3 regions of the Intrasporangium zincisolvens genome follow, and region 3 is predicted to be linked to each of the others. Evidence: riboswitches for the same ligand, from Rfam matches in the RefSeq annotation. Region 3 holds a riboswitch; each other region holds the start of a gene.
The links. A riboswitch is a leader RNA that binds a small molecule or an ion and turns the genes downstream of it on or off. The one in region 3 is predicted to bind S-adenosylmethionine.
Positions count from the first base shown of each region.

Region 1: another riboswitch for S-adenosylmethionine. It lies ahead of RY076_RS14600 (bifunctional o-acetylhomoserine/o-acetylserine sulfhydrylase); the one in region 3 lies ahead of RY076_RS23680 (putative leader peptide).
Region 2: another riboswitch for S-adenosylmethionine. It lies ahead of metX (homoserine O-acetyltransferase MetX); the one in region 3 lies ahead of RY076_RS23680 (putative leader peptide).

Region 1 covers NZ_JAWIIL010000005.1:62,317-65,568, forward strand. Annotated here, with positions in the region: gene RY076_RS14595 (S66 family peptidase) at 1-765, opposite strand, end outside; gene RY076_RS14600 (bifunctional o-acetylhomoserine/o-acetylserine sulfhydrylase) at 818-2,134, opposite strand; SAM riboswitch class IV at 2,228-2,347, opposite strand; gene RY076_RS14605 (serine/threonine-protein kinase) at 2,589-3,252, shown strand, end outside.
Region 2 covers NZ_JAWIIL010000012.1:81,306-84,557, forward strand. Annotated here, with positions in the region: gene RY076_RS21415 (universal stress protein) at 1-150, opposite strand, end outside; gene metX (homoserine O-acetyltransferase MetX) at 272-1,513, opposite strand; SAM riboswitch class IV at 1,531-1,645, opposite strand; gene RY076_RS21425 (DUF4192 domain-containing protein) at 1,722-2,810, opposite strand; gene RY076_RS21430 (YkvA family protein) at 2,916-3,252, opposite strand, start outside.
Region 3 covers NZ_JAWIIL010000006.1:187,422-190,673, reverse strand. Annotated here, with positions in the region: gene rpsA (30S ribosomal protein S1) at 1-1,271, shown strand, start outside; SAM riboswitch class IV at 1,585-1,698, shown strand; gene RY076_RS23680 (putative leader peptide) at 1,731-1,808, shown strand; gene RY076_RS16865 (amino acid ABC transporter permease) at 1,956-3,023, shown strand; gene RY076_RS16860 (amino acid ABC transporter ATP-binding protein) at 3,020-3,252, shown strand, end outside.

The DNA of each region.
Region 1 (3,252 bases), on a different contig from region 3:
GGCCCACTCGGCGATGTCGAGCAGCACGACGGTGCCCTCGGGCGCGTGGTCGCGGGCGAAGGCACCGATGTCGGCGAAGCGCCCGCCGGCGAGGAAGCTGATCGTCTCGACGCAGCCGCCGACCAGGCGACCGGAGAAGTGCGCGGCCTCGCCCTCGTGGCCGGGGTCGATGCGGGTCCACGTGCCGCGCCCGTCGAGGGTCATCTGCGAGACCGTCGGGTTGCCGGCGTAGTCGTCCCAGCCGCTGGAGCGGAACCGGCCGGGGGAGTGCTGGCGCAGCTCGTCGCCCGGCGTCGCGGCGGCGACGTCGACCCAGTGGAGGATGCCGTCGGGGAGCGCGTACGGGGTGTCCATGAGGTTCTGCCCGTGGATGGTCGCCAGTCCCGTGGCGAGGGTGAGCGGGGTCAGCCACGTGGAGGTGTCGGAGAAGCCGACGCACCACGTGGGCTCGGCGGCCGCGATCGCGTCGAGGTCGAGCAGGTCGAGCAGGTCGATGCCGGTCTCTCCGCCCCACGGCGGTACGACGGCCCGGATCGTCGGGTCGAGCAGCATCGACATGAGCTCGGCGGCGCGCGCCTCGCGTGGTCCGCTGACCTGGCTCGGCGCGTGGTTGAGCTCGCCCACGACGACCTCGAAGCCGCGGTCGCGCAGGCACTCGACCGCGTGGGCGAAGCGTCCCCAGAGGGCGTCGGACACGCCGGAGCTCGGCGACGTCACGCCGATCCGGTCGCCGGGACGCAGGGGAGCGGGGTAGCGGATCGGCATGGCCGACATGGTGCCAGCCGTGCCGAGCCGCCACACCCGGGTTTCGGCCGCGTCAGGCCTTGGCGGCCGTGAAGCCCTGCTCGAGGTCGGCGACGATGTCGTCGATGTGCTCGATGCCCACCGAGAGGCGCACGAGGCCGGGCGTGACGCCGGCGGCGAGCCGGTCCGCGTCGGGCCCCTGGGAGTGCGTCGTCGACGCCGGGTGGATGACGAGCGAGCGGACGTCGCCGATGTTGGCGACGTGGCTGTGCAGCGTCAGCGCCTCGACGAACTTCTTGCCCGCCTCGAGGCCGCCGACGATCTCGAACGACAGGACGGCACCGGCGCCGCGCGGGGTGTACTTGTCGGCAAGGGCGTGGAACGGGCTGTCCTGCAAGGATGCCCACACGACGCGCTCGACCTGCTCGTGCGCCTGGAGGAAGGCCGCCACCTTGTGGGCGTTCTCGATGTGACGCTCGATGCGCAGCGACAGCGTCTCGAGCCCCTGGGCGATGAGGAAGGCGTTGAAGGGCGACGCGGCGGGGCCGAGGTCGCGCAGCAGCTGGACCCGGGCCTTGAGGATGAAGGCGAGGTTGGCGCCGAGCGGGCTGCCGACGCCGAGGTCGCGGGCGAAGACGAGCCCGTGGTAGCTCTCCTCGGGGGTGTTGTAGTTCGGGAACTTCTCGGGGTCCTTGCCGTAGTCGAACGTGCCCGCGTCGACGATGACGCCGGCGATCGAGGTGCCGTGCCCGCCGAGGTACTTCGTCGCCGAGTGCACGACGACGTCGGCGCCCCATTCGATCGGGCGGATGAGGTACGGCGTCGCGACGGTGTTGTCGACGACGAGCGGCACGCCGTGCTCGTGGGCGAGGGCCGCGACGGCCTCGATGTCGAGGATCTCGCTCTTCGGGTTGGCGATGGTCTCGCCGAAGAGCAGCTTGGTGTTGGGGCGGATCGCCGCACGCCACGAGTCGATCGAGGTCGGGTCCTCGACGAAGCCGACCTCGATGCCGAACTTCGGCAGGGTGTGCTTGAAGAGGTTGAAGGTGCCGCCGTAGAGGCTGGGGGAGACGACGACGTGGTCACCCGCCTCGGCGATGTTGAGCACGGCGAGCGTCTCCGCGGCCTGGCCAGACGCCACGAGCAGGGCGCCCACACCACCCTCGAGTGCCGCGATGCGCTGCTCGACGACGTCGGTGGTCGGGTTCATCAGGCGTGTGTAGATGTTGCCGAACTCCTTGAGCCCGAACAGGTTTGCTGCGTGGTCGGTGTCGTTGAAGACATAGCTCGTGGTCTGGTAGATCGGCAGGGCGCGCGCTCCGGTGGCGCTGTCGGCGGACTGCCCGGCGTGGATCTGCTGGGTCTCGAAGGACCACTTCGGCTCGGTCATCGGTCGTTCTCCTCGTTGTCCTCGTGCGGCCGGTGACCGGGTGCCCCGAGGGGACGGGTCCGGCGCACCGACGGGTCGGTGCGGGAGAGAGAGTCTCCGCGCTTGCCCGCGCGCCGGGTGGCGACGACGGGCCAGGTCTTCACCCGGGGCACCCCGCCGCGGTGGGAGGGTTGCCGGCCAGCGAGCCGGGGCTTGACGCTGACACTCATGACCTACCGGCGAGTGTACGGACGCGTGTCCGCGAGGTGGGAGCGCGTGTCCTCATCGTGGACGCCCGATGCGTGCCCTCGGGCGGCCGTGGAGCAGGCCGTTGCCGGCTGTTGACGCCGAGCCGTGTCGAGATGTCCTGGGCGTCAGTCGAACTCGTTGTCCACAGGGTCTACAGAGGTCTTTCCTTCCATTCGAACATGTGTTCTAATGGACAAACGGGACAGGCGTCGAGAGGAGGCCCCGGATGCCGTACGTCGCATCGCCGCGTGGGGCCTCTGATGTGCCGGAGGCTGGGCCGTTCCGGGTGCTTCGCGTGTCGTGGTCGGCCGACCCGTCCGAGCTCGCGGAGTGGCTGGAAGCGCTGCTCGCCCCCGTCCGTGATCGGGCTGAGCGTGCTCGGTCGGCTGGTCTGGTCGAGGGTTTGGTGCGGGCCGGGGAGCAGGTCCTGGAGCAGATCGAGGAGCTCGAGTCGGCCAAGGCGCGGCTGGAGGCCGAGCTGCTCGCGGCGTACGGGGCGCTGGCCTCGATCGAGGCGCAGCAGGTCGCGGCGCTGCCGCAGGGCGGGTCGGCGGCTCGGATGGCGGGCTTGGTGTCGCCGGAGCGGGTCGTGGCCGAGGAGATCGCGCTCGCGACGGGGGTCGGCGCCGGGGAGGTGGCGCGGCGGCTCGCGGTTGCGACGGCGCCGCGGCGGCACCGGGTGATGCTGGCGGCGCTGCGCGAGGGGGCGACGTCGCTGTACCGGGTGCTGCAGGTCGCCTCCGACACGAGCATGTTGTGCGACGCGGATATCGCGACGGTGGCCGAGGCGGTCCTGGCGCCGAGCCGCGACGGGAACATCGTGGGGCAGCGGACCTTCACGGCCCGGCTGCGGCGCGGTCGCAGCCGTCGACGCGCGTGGCTCGGAGGAG
Region 2 (3,252 bases), on a different contig from region 3:
CGCGGCGGCCTCGTCGGCGTCGAAGTCCTTCCCACCTCGGTGGGAGCTGATGACGACGAGCTTGGTGCCCCGGAGGACGCACTCCTCGGCGGCTCGCTTGAGCGCCGCGCGTCCCTCCTTGGTGGCGACGTATCCGACGACGATGGCCACTTCCCGGACCTCCTTGGTACGGCAACAAACCGGTGGTCGCACCGTACCCGAAATGGGTCACCGCGGCAGCGGCACGACCGGACTGCCCCGACGCCGGTCCGGCACGGAGCCCGCGAGCGCGTCAGTGACGTCGGCGCCGGGCCAGCGCGTCGCGGACGACCGAGCCCACCTGCGCCTCCTCGATGAGGAAGCCGTCGTGGCCGAAAGCCGAGCTGATCGACACGCGTGTCGCGCCGGGCAGCGCGGCGTGGAGCTCGTCGGACAGCCGCGGCGGGTAGAGCCGGTCGGTGTCGACGGACACGACGGTGCAGTCGGCCGTGACGCGGGCCAGCGCCGCCTCGAGCCCACCGCGGTCGCGGCCGACGTCGTGGGAGTTCATCGCCTCGGTGAGCACGACGTAGGAGTTGGCGTCGAAGCGTCGGGCGAGCTTGCCGGCGTGGTGGTCGAGGTAGGACTCGACGGCGAAGCGCCCTCTGCCGGCGGCACGCTCGCCGACGCTGAAGGGGTCCTCACCGAGCTGGGCCTCGCGGCCGAACCGGTCACCGAGCTCGGCCTCCGTGCGGTAGGTGACGTGCGCGATGCGCCGTGCCAGGCCGAGCCCGGTGTCGGGGCGGTGCGCGGAGTCGTAGTAGTCGCCGCCGGCGAAGTGCGGGTCGGTGCGGATCGCGAGCAGCTGCGGCTGGCACCAGGCGATCTGGTCGGCCGTGGCGTACGGCGTCGAGGCGAGCACGACGCAGCGCTCGACGGAGTCGGGATGGCTGACCGCCCACTCGAGGGCGCGCATGCCACCCATGGAGCCACCGATGACGGCGGCGACACGGGTGATGCCGAGATGCGAGAGCAGGGCCCGCTCGGCGGTGACCTGGTCGCGCACCGTGACGTACGGGAAGCGGCTGCCCCACGGGCGGCCGTCGGGGGCCGGGCTCGCCGGCCCGGTCGTGCCCTGGCAGCCACCGAGGACGTTGGCAGCGACGACGAACCACTCGTCGGGGTCGACCGCCTGACCGGGACCGATGAGGCTGTCCCACCAGCCCGGCGACGGATGGCCCCCGCCGGCCTCGCCGACGACGTGGCTGTCGCCGGTCAGCGCGTGCTCGACGAGGACGACGTTGTCGCGGGCCTCGTTGAGCCGGCCCCACGTCTCGTAGGCGACCCGGACGCCGGGCAGGACTCCCCCGCGCTCGAGCTCGAGGTCGCCGAGCTCGGCGAACCGGCGCCGGCCGACGGGGTCGCCGTCGCGCCACACCCCGTCTCCACCCGGCGCATCCGTTCGGGCATCCGTTCGGGCGCCCGCTCTGTCCGGACCCTGCGGGGGACGGACGGGGCGGCGCGTGACCTGGCCGGGACGGTGGGTCACAGTCATGCGGAGAGCTCCTCGGATGTTCGCGCTTGCCGCGGTCCCATACCGGTGCGGCCTGGTCCTCACCCGGGGCACCCCACCGCGAAGGAGGGTTGCCGGCCAGCGAGCCGGGGCTTGTCGCTGGCGCTCATGACCTGCTCCCAACCATACGCGACGGGATGCGCACGCACCGCCCGCCGGTCCAGCCCGTGGACCGGCCCGGGCCGCCTCCTCAGGCGCACCGGGGCGGGCGGACGCCCTTCTCGAGAGCTGCCCGGACGAGCGTCGCCAGAACGTGCCCCGGGTCGGCGAGCAGGGCACGGTCGGCCGCGAACGAGGCATGGGCACCGTCGCCGAGCCACCAGGCGTAGGCGGCGGTCGCCGCGAGGACCGGAGCGGCGCACGCCTCGGGCGTGGCCCGGCACAACTGCTCGACGCGTGCCAGGACGAGCCGCTCGGTCTGGGCCTCGGTCTCGGCCCAGGCCGTGGCGCCCGCCCCGGGGCCGCCATGGATGTCGAGGGCCCGCCGCAGCCGGGTGGCGAGCTCGTCGGGGACGTGGTCACCGGGGAAGCCCGGGCAGAGCCACGAGACGACCAGGTCGCGCAGGCGCGTGTCGACGAGGGGCCCGACGAGCGCCGCGACGGCCCGGGGGGACGGGTCGACGTCGAGCCCGGACCGCACGAGCCGCACCCATGCTCCGAGAGCCTCGTCGACGAGCTCACCGCGGGCCCGACGGTCGGCGACCGAGCCGCCGCCGTCGGCTCGCTCGAGCCGGCCCACCCACTCCTCCACCGCGGCCAGCCGCCCGGCGTGGTCGGGGTCCTCGGGTGGGAGGGGCTCGACGAGCCGGGCCAGCTCCTCGCGGCTGGCGAGCACGGCGGTACCCATCGCGACGTACTCGGCGACGGCCGGTACATCGGCCGGCTCGGGCATGGGCCGCCCGGGAGACGGACAGCAGTCGCAGTCGAGCCCGAACCACTGCCCGTCGCGGACGACCAGTCGCTCCCCGACCGTCACCCCTCCCTCGTCGAGACCGTCCCGCAGCGCGTCGAGCAGCGGTACCGGATCGCCCGACTCGTCCGGCCCGCCCGCGAACCCGACGAGGACGACGCGGCTCGGGCGCTCCTGCACCAGGGTCGGCACGGTCTGCTGGGCCGCCCGCGCGGCGTCGGCCGGACCGACGAGGTCGAGCCGGGCCACCAACCCGAGGCGCAGCTCGTGGAAGCAGACGACGACGATGCTGCGCTCGGGCCGGAAGCCGAGGTGGTAGGGCAGAACCGTCAACAGCTCGGCGGGTCCGGACAGGGAGATCTTCGGCATGCCCGAAGGCTGCCCTCGGCCGGGTCGGGGCCGCAGCCCTGCAGACCCCGGCTGTGGACGCGCGTCCCTCGGCGCGAGGGGGTGTGGACGACGGCGACCGGGCCTTCAGCGCTCGAGCCGCTTGCGGACCGACTCGAGCACGTAGTCGGTCGCGGCCTGACGCGCACCCTCGGGGAGACGGACACGCCCGGTGCCCTCGGCGCGGCCGGGAACTGCCGACGGCGCGCCGGGCGCGGGTCGTGAGCCGGCCGCAGCGCCCTGCCTGCCGACGAGGCGCCCACGGGCGGCACCCGTGACGTCGCGGTCGCGGCGTCGGCTGTCGCTGACCTCGCCGGCCCACAGGCGGGCCCGGGCGTCGGCAGCCGTGCCGAGCGTGGTGCCCGACGGCTGACCCGCCGGCGGCGCCGAGGGAGCCGGCGCGGACGTCGGTACGGCCTGCCCG
Region 3 (3,252 bases):
AGCACGACGTCGACCCGGGCGAGATCGTCCAGGTCGGTGACGAGGTCGAGGCCCTCGTCCTCCAGAAGGAGGACAAGGAAGGTCGTCTGATCCTGTCCAAGAAGCGCGCCCAGTACGAGCGCGCCTGGGGCACGATCGAGAAGATCAAGGAGGAGGACGGCGTCGTCACCGGCACCGTCATCGAGGTCGTCAAGGGTGGTCTCATCCTCGACATCGGCCTGCGCGGCTTCCTGCCCGCCTCCCTCGTCGAGATGCGCCGTGTCCGCGACCTCCAGCCGTACGTCGGCAAGGAGATCGAGGCCAAGATCATCGAGCTCGACAAGAACCGCAACAACGTGGTCCTGTCGCGCCGCGCGTGGCTCGAGCAGACGCAGTCCGAGGTGCGCACGACGTTCCTCAAGGAGCTCCAGAAGGGCCAGGTCCGTCAGGGCGTCGTGTCCTCCATCGTCAACTTCGGTGCGTTCGTGGACCTCGGCGGCGTCGACGGTCTCGTCCACGTCTCCGAGCTGTCGTGGAAGCACATCGACCACCCGTCCGAGGTCGTCGAGGTCGGCAACGAGGTCACCGTCGAGGTGCTCGACGTCGACATGGACCGCGAGCGTGTCTCCCTGTCGCTCAAGGCGACGCAGGAGGACCCGTGGCAGCACTTCGCCCGGACCCACGCCATCGGCCAGGTCGTCCCGGGCAAGGTCACCAAGCTCGTCCCGTTCGGTGCGTTCGTGCGCGTCGAGGACGGCATCGAGGGCCTCGTGCACATCTCCGAGCTGGCCGAGCGCCACGTGGAGCTGCCGGAGCAGGTCGTCAACGTCGGTGACGAGATCTTCGTCAAGGTCATCGACATCGACCTCGAGCGTCGTCGCATCTCGCTGTCGCTCAAGCAGGCCAACGACCAGGCCGTCGCGGCGTCGGAGTTCGACCCGACCCTCTACGGCATGGCCGCCGAGTACGACGAGCAGGGCAACTACAAGTACCCCGAGGGCTTCGACCCGGAGACGAACGAGTGGCTCGAGGGCTTCGACGCCCAGCGCGAGAAGTGGGAGCGTCAGTACGCCGACGCCCACGCTCGCTGGGAGGCCCACAAGGCCCAGGTCGACGCCGCGACGAAGGCCGACGCCGAGGCTGCGTCCAGCCCGAGCACCTCGACGTCCTACTCGTCCGCGACGGGCGACCAGGGCGGCGACGAGCAGCGCAACGCGCCGGCTCCCGCCGAGGGCACCCTCGCCTCCGACGAGGCGCTCGCGGCTCTCCGTGAGAAGCTGACGGGCAACTGAGCTGACGCTCTGACGCTCTGACGTCGACAGGGCCCCGGACCATCTGGTCCGGGGCCCTGTCGCGTCTCCGGGGACCGGGGGAGTGGTGCCAGGGCGGGCGCCCCGTCTCAGGATTCAAGAAGTCCTCGGCCAATATCCGATGCGCTGAGTAGGAATTATGCCCTTCGCTCGAGGTGGCACGGAGCGCCGAATGTGGCTGCGCGCCAAGGGAACTCGATGAAGGGTCGAGAGTGGTGGCGATGCGCCGCCGGGGGCGGCAGGGGTGGTTCGGGAGGTTTGCGCACCGGGTGGGCCGTCCGTAGTGTCGGTGGCAGGTCAAGAGCTCCAGTGCCAAGCCCCGGCTCGCTGGACAGCAACCCTCCTCCGCGGCGGGGTGCTCCGGGTGAGGACCTGGCCGGCGCCCGACGGGCTCCGGCAAGCGCGGACTCGAGGATCGGGTCCCGGACCCGAGGAGCAGTCATGGCACGGACGACCACCCCGGTGGCCCGTCGTCACGTCGACCTGCTCCGGGTGTCCAGCGCGCTCTGTCGCCGGTGACCCACCGCCCCCGCCGCGTCGGTTGACGACGCCCGGGCGGTGCGCGTCCGGCCGCACGGTGATCCCGTGGGCCCGACGCGGCCGACGCAGACCACCGACCACGCCACCCGTCCCGCACGGGTGCCCCCGCGTCCCCAGGAGAACCCCGTGACCTCCGTGTCCACCGCCTCCGTCCCGCGGACCGCCTCGCCGGCGGCTCCGACACCACCACGAGCGACGCCGTCACCGAGCGCCGTTCCCGACGCCCAGGACGCCCAGGACGCCCACGACGCCCACGACGCCCACGACGCCCACGATGCCGGGACCGGCCTGACCGTCGTCCCGCGGCGCACCCCGTGGACCTGGGTCGGCGTCGCCGCCGTGCTCGTCCTCGTCGCGATGTTCGTCAACGGCTTGGCCACCAACCCGGGCTGGGAGTGGCCGACCTTCGCCGCCTACTTCGCGAGCGAGACCATCGTGCGCGCCCTCGGCACGACGATCCAGCTCACCGTCCTCGGCACCGTGACGGGCTTCGCCCTCGGCGTCGTGCTGGCCGCGATGCGCTTGTCGCACAACGGGTTCCTGCGCTCGGTCGCGTGGACCTACATCTGGGCGTTCCGCTCGATCCCACTCATCGTCCAGCTGCTCTTCTGGTTCAACATCGCCTACCTGTACCAGACGATCTCCTTCGGCCTGCCCTTCGGGCCCTCGTTCGGCAGCGTCTCGACGAACGACCTCTTCGGTGCCCTCGGTGCGGCCGTCCTCGGCCTGGCCCTGCACCAGGCCGCGTACGCCGCGGAGATCATCCGGGGCGGCATCCTGTCGGTCGACGAGGGCCAGCGCGAGGCCGCGGCCGCCCTCGGCATCCCGCGAACGCGACAGTTAACCCGGATCGTCCTGCCGCAGGCGATGCGCTCGATCCTGCCCAACGCCGCCAACGAGGTCATCAGCCTCTTCAAGGGGACCTCGATCGTCTCGGTGCTCGCGATCCCGGAGCTCTTCTACCAGGTGCAGGTCATCTACGGCCGCAACTCCCGGGTCGTGCCGCTGCTGCTCGTGGCGACGGTCTGGTACATCGTCCTGACCACGCTGCTGTCGGTGGGCCAGTACTACGTGGAGCGGTACTTCGCCAAGGGCAGCTCGCGAGCCCTGCCCCCGACGCCGCTGCAGCGCCTGCGGTCGCGGCTCGCCGGCGTCGGCGTCCGGACCACCGACGCCCAGGGGGAGGCCCGATGAGCATCCCCACCGCGACGGCACCACCGGTCGTCGACCTCCGCGACGTCACCAAGTCCTTCGGTGGGCACGTCGTCCTCGACGGCATCGACCTGCGGCTCGAGGAAGGGACCGTCACGGTCGTGCTCGGCCCCTCGGGTTCGGGCAAGTCGACGCTCCTGCGCACCATCAACCACCTCGAGAAGGTGGACCGGGGCCAGGTCCGCGTCAAGGGCGCCCTCATCGGCTACCG